2 linked regions of the Caldalkalibacillus thermarum genome follow. The protein of the gene in region 1 interacts with the protein of each later gene in a pairwise test. Links are inferred from orthologs where the notes say so. Each region holds a gene or a part of one and is shown in the gene's direction. Other genes may lie near its edges.

What was found. Proteins that work in one complex are often made in the same cells at the same time.
Region 2: the proteins of ndk (region 1) and IEW48_RS06050 interact in binary tests that used the Escherichia coli proteins (3 or more experiments, as listed by UniProt). The link is inferred for Caldalkalibacillus thermarum from one-to-one orthologs.

Annotation. Positions count from the first base shown.
Region 1 is NZ_BMKZ01000017.1:50,619-53,495, reverse strand. It holds ndk (nucleoside-diphosphate kinase), read left to right. Parts: upstream 1-1,152; coding sequence 1,153-1,602; downstream 1,603-2,877. Other genes in the region: aroC (chorismate synthase), read left to right, coding at 2,578-2,877; IEW48_RS08570 (CheR family methyltransferase), read left to right, coding at 1,695-2,471; hepT (heptaprenyl diphosphate synthase component II), read left to right, coding at 98-1,057; IEW48_RS08585 (demethylmenaquinone methyltransferase), read left to right, coding at 1-55. UniProt on the Escherichia coli protein: Major role in the synthesis of nucleoside triphosphates other than ATP. The ATP gamma phosphate is transferred to the NDP beta phosphate via a ping-pong mechanism, using a phosphorylated active-site intermediate.
Region 2 is NZ_BMKZ01000011.1:30,452-33,395, reverse strand. What follows is about bases 92-2,943. They hold IEW48_RS06050 (5-formyltetrahydrofolate cyclo-ligase), read left to right. Parts: upstream 92-1,127; coding sequence 1,128-1,760; downstream 1,761-2,943. Other genes in these bases: IEW48_RS06045 (molybdopterin molybdotransferase MoeA), read left to right, coding at 1,792-2,943; IEW48_RS06055 (AI-2E family transporter), read left to right, coding at 92-879. Outside these bases: more of IEW48_RS06055, read left to right, coding at 1-91; more of IEW48_RS06045, read left to right, coding at 2,944-2,944. UniProt on the Escherichia coli protein: Involved in the removal of 5-formyltetrahydrofolate.

The DNA of each region.
Region 1 (2,877 bases):
TCTTTTGACCGGCGGTGTCGCTGCACTGCACATCGGGTATAAACCTAGATCGTGATCCAGACAAACAAGCAGAATGAGACAAGGTGGATTCAGCATTATGAATTTAATGGATATTTATCAGGAACTAAAAGACGATATACATGTCATTGAACAGGAATTATTTCGGTCCATTGACAGCCATTATCCCCTTATCGAGGAAGCAGCTTCCCATCTGTTAAAAGCAGGGGGTAAACGTATCCGGCCGATCTTTGTTTTGCTCGGCGGCAAAAGCGGAGTGTATGATATTGAACGTTTAAAACATGTGGCCGTAGCCCTTGAGTTGATTCATATGGCGACTTTGGTCCATGATGATGTGATCGATGATGCTGAAACAAGACGGGGAAAGCCAACCGTGAAAGCCAAGTGGGATAACCGCGTGGCAATGTACACTGGGGATTTTATCCTTGCCCAAGCTTTATCCCGCATCACCCGGTTGTCCGATCCCCGGGTTCATCAAATTTTGTCCAAAGCCATTGTGGATATGTGTGTGGGTGAAATCGAGCAAATACAGGCCCTGTATCAATGGAATCAGTCTTTGAAAACATATTTTATGCGTATCAAACGAAAAACAGCCCTGTTAATGGCCATCAGTTGTCAATTGGGCGGACTGGTCTGTAATGCGCCGGAGCCGGTCGTGAGGGCCTTATACCGTTACGGATATTATGTTGGCATGGCTTTTCAAATTACAGATGACATCCTTGATTTCACCGGAAGCGAAAAGCAACTGGGCAAACCAGCGGGGAGTGATTTAAGACAGGGCAACATTACGCTTCCTGTTCTGGCCTCATTCAGAAACCCTGCCATTCGTGACGCGATTATCAATGAGTTTAAGTCGGGTTCACCAGATATGCCCAAAATCATTAATCTCATTAAGCAGAGCGGCGGTATTCATGTGGCCAAAACCATTGCCCAGCGTTATTTGGAAAAAGCCAGAAGGTCTCTGGAGGACTTGCAGTCGGTATACAGCAAGAAAACGTTTATCCAAATCACCGATTTTATCGAGCAGCGTACTTATTAACTTCGGAAACGTCATTGCTTAAAGCGGTATCATTTGGTACAATTTAGCCGGTTGAGTCATCCTTGTACAACACTTACAGATAGGAGTTGACGCACATGGCTGTAGAAAAAACTTTCCTAATGGTTAAGCCCGACGGAGTTCAACGGGGACTGATTGGTGAGATTGTACAACGCTTTGAAAGAAAGGGATTTCAATTGGTTGGTGCCAAGCTGATGCACATCTCCCGGGAATTGGCTGAACAGCATTACAGTGAACACAAAGAGAAACCATTCTTTGGTGAATTGGTCGATTTTATTACCTCAGGTCCTGTGTTTGCCATGGTATGGCAAGGGGAAAATGTGATTCAAATCGCCCGTGATATGATGGGCAAAACCAACCCTGCTGATGCGGCACCTGGCACGATTCGGGGCGACTATGGCGTCCAGGTGAGTATGAACGTGATTCACGGTTCTGACTCTAAAGAAAGCGCTGAGCGTGAAATCAACCTGTTTTTCAAGCCGGAAGAGCTTTTGGAGTACACCCGTGATATCAATAAATGGATATAAGAAATAAGCGTGTAGAAGCTAAACTTTATGTCCAAGCCCTTGTACAGGGCTTTTTTTCAATCTGTCACTTTCCGGGTGAGAGGGGATATGGCGTGGGAGACAAGGACTTTGAGTGGTTTGTCAAACAATTTAAGCAAAAAACGGGCGTCGATCTAAGCCTGTACAAGGAACCCCAAATGAAGAGGCGTTTAACTACCTTGCGGGACAAAAAAGGGTTTGATTCTTTTACCCGTTTTTTTAAAGCGATGGAAAAGGATCCCCAGCTGGTAAACGATTGTCTGGACCGTTTAACCATCAACGTTTCCGAATTCTTTCGCAATCCCAACCGCTGGCGTGTGTTGGAGCAGAAAATTTTGCCCCGTTTGCTCCAGAAAGGCCGGCCGCTGAAAATGTGGAGTGCCGCCTGTTCCACCGGAGAAGAACCTTATACGCTGGTGATGCTTTTGGATCAAATGATGCCAGCAAAAAAGTTTCAGGTTTTGGCCACAGATATTGATGAGGTGGCGCTGTCCAAAGCCAGGCAGGGCATTTATCCAGCGCGGGCAGTCAAGGAAGTGCCGGCCCCCTATCTAAAAACCTATTTTAGACAGTTGAATGGACTTTATTATCTTAGTGACGAAATAAAAAACAGGGTGTTGTTTAAAAGGCAAAACCTTCTAACTGATCCTTTTGGGACAGGCTTTGATCTGATCATGTGCCGCAATGTGATGATTTACTTCACCGATGAAGCCAAGGACCTTTTATATCAGAAGTTCAGCAAGGCTTTGAATCAGGGCGGGGTTCTGTTTGTAGGCAGTACGGAGCAAATTTTTCATCCTGAAAAGTATCAGTTTGAAACAGAAGATACGTTTTTTTACCGCAAGATATAAAACATGAAATATGCTTGTTAATCTATCTTTTTTTTAGAAGATTAGATATAATAAACTTTATTATTTTATCGCTTAAATGGAGTAAAGGGGTAAGGAGGTTATCCACATGAGATATTTAACCGCCGGGGAATCTCACGGCCCCCAGTTGACGGCTATTATTGAGGGGGTTCCCGCCCATCTTCCCCTCTTGAAGGAGGATATTGATCGGGAACTGGCCCGGCGCCAAAAAGGCTACGGGCGAGGGCGGCGCATGCAGATTGAAAAAGATCAGGTGCAGATTAAGGCAGGGGTTCGTGACGGTAAAACAACCGGCGCTCCGATCTGCCTGGTTGTAGAAAATAAAGACTGGCAACATTGGCGCAATATTATGAGTGTGGAACCCTTGGATGAAGCCCATGTCGGCCGT
Region 2 (2,944 bases), on another replicon or contig:
CACCGCGTACCCCGGGCCATGGCGATCCTTTTGCTGTATGTGGCTGTGATTGGGGTTTTAGTCGGGTTAAGTTTGGCGGTCGGTCCTATTTTCCAGCAACAAATGAACCGTCTGATTGAAACTGCTCCGGCCATTGCCGATCTTTTGTGGAGTCAGTGGCTTTATTTTCAGGCCAATCAAGCCAACTTTCCTGATTTTGTCAATGACTGGATTGAGCAGGCCACTGTTTACGTGCAACAGCTGATGAGTGCCATCGGCCAAAATTTAGCTAATATTATCAGTGGGATTACAAGTTTTGTGATCACTTTGGCTATCGTCCCGTTTATTCTTTTTTACATGCTGAAAGACGGCCACCGCTTTCCCGAAGGTATTTTGAAGCTCTTACCGGAGGATAAGCGGACAGAGGCCCAAGCCATTCTCTCTGGCATGAATAAAGCCCTGAGCACTTATGTTTTGGGGCAACTGATTGTCAGCCTGTGCGTGGGCATCATGGTTTATATTGGTTATTTAATCATTGGCCTGGAGTACTCGTTAATTCTGGCCTTGGTGGCCATGTTAACCAATGTGATTCCCTTTATAGGGCCGTTTATCGGCACCTTTCCCGCAGTGATTGTGGGCTTGATTGATTCGCCGTGGATGATGCTGAAGGTGATTATCGTTGTGGTAATTGCCCAGCAAATTGAATCTAATTTGATTTCACCGCAGGTGATGGGACGCGTACTTGATGTTCATCCGTTGACGATCATTTTGCTGTTGTTAGTTGCAGGCAGTCTGGCAGGGATCATTGGTCTGATTTTAGCTGTTCCCATTTATGCCGTGTCCAAAGTGGTCGTTAAACATATGTATCGCTTGTATCAGTTGCGTTTGTCCAGTAAATAGGACAAAGAGAGTGGATGGACCACTCTCTTTGTCGTTCAAGCCGTCGTGCCCCTACTGCTGTGTTCGGTGCGGTGGTAATGCCCTCTCCTAAGCCTGACCTCTGCTACAATTGTTAAGCCGGGTTCAAAGCTTTATCCTGTTTTCAATATATGGTTTTCTGCTTGGGTTGGTGACTGAATGACAACGCTTGCAAAACCTTTAACGAATAAGATGATCTGACAACGAATTGAGGGAAGGAGGGGAATACCTTGGCCCACATCCCAGAGGAAAATGGGAAGCAAAACCAGTACACCAAGCAGCGCATTCGCCAGCAGATAACGTTTTTAAAAAAGCAGTTGCCCGCTGAGGAATGGAAGGAAAGGTCAGCCCGGATTAAGGATCGTTTATGCGGCCTCTCAGTGTGGCAGAAATCCCGCCATGTAGCCCTCTATCATTCTGTTAATCAAGAAGTGAATACCGTGCCTCTGATTGAAGAAGGATGGAGGCAAGGCAAGACCATCTATTTGCCCAAGTGTAATCCCCAAACACGACAGTTAACTTTTTATAAGGTGGACACATTTGATGACCTGGAAGCGGTTTATTTCGGAATTCCGGAACCTGTCCCCGAACGCTGTACCCCTATGGATGTCGATCGCTTACAGTGTCTGATCGTACCCGGGGTGGCCTTTGACCGGGAGGGATACCGGATTGGTTATGGCGCCGGTTATTATGACCGCTATTTAGCCACTTTATCCCCGGCGGTAGCCAAAGTCAGCCTTGCTTTTCAGTTTCAGGTCTTGAATCATCCCCTCCCCCGCGAACCTTTTGATCAGCCAGTGGACGTGATCATAACAGAAGGGGAGCTGATTAATTGTCAAGGGGGAGCGTATCATGTACCATAGACTTAGTGAAATACCGGAGGAGCGGTAAAAGATGAAGACTGATAGAAAACCGGTCACTATTGAAGAGGCGATTGAACGGATTGTGTCCAGATCCTCACCGGGAAAGGCCATAACCGTCTCTTTAGAAAAGGCCGATTTTCTCCATCTGGCTGAGGATATTGTGGCTGATCATCATGTCCCTATGTTTGACCGTTCCATGTATGACGGGTTTGCTGTCAAAGCGGCCGATACACAACAAGCCGAACCGGATGCTCCCAAAAGATTAAGGGTAATTGAATCGATCCCCGCTGGAAAAGAAGCCCAAGGCCCTTTACAGTCTGGCACCGCCATGCGGATTATGACGGGGGCAGCTATCCCTCCCGGGGCCGATGCCGTGCTCATGCTGGAGGATGTGCGGGAAGGCAATGACAAAGATGGGTCTTACATTGAGGTGACAAGTCCTGTCTCCCCCGGCAGCCACATCTCCCACAGGGGTGAAGATATCACAGCAGGAATGGTTCTGGCCAAGACCGGTCGGCGTATCGGACCGGGAGAAAAAGCGGTGTTGGCTACCTTTGGCTATCACCAGGTCAAAGTGTATCAACCGCCGGAAGTTGCCATTTTGGCCACAGGTTCTGAACTATTGCCGGTAGATGCCCCTTTAGTTCCGGGTAAAATCCGCAATAGCAACTCCTACATGGTCGAAACCCAGCTCAGAAGGATGGGCGCCGTACCCAAACCCTTGGGTATCATAAAAGATGATTTTGAAGCATGTTACCAGGCCGTGGCAACGGCTTTAGAAGAAGCAGATTTTGTGGTCACCACTGGAGGAGCCTCTGTAGGTGACTACGACTTTGTGCAAGCTTTAATTGAACGCTTGGATGCTGAGGTGCTGTTTAACAAAGTGGCCATGCGTCCTGGCAGTGTCACCACGGTGGCCAAAAAGGGAGAAAAATGGCTTTTCGGCCTGTCCGGTAATCCCGCTGCTTGTTTCGTTGGAGTGGAGCTGTTTGTCCGTCCCGTGTTAAAAAAGGCTATGGGGGCTCAACACATACACCTGCCTCAAATCTCGGCTACCCTTGCGGTGGATATCACCACCACGAACCCGTATACCCGTCTGATGCGGGCCCGGACGGAGCTACACCAGGGCCAAATGGTGGTGCGGCCGGTTGGTTTGGATAAATCAAGCATTATTTCCGGGCTTC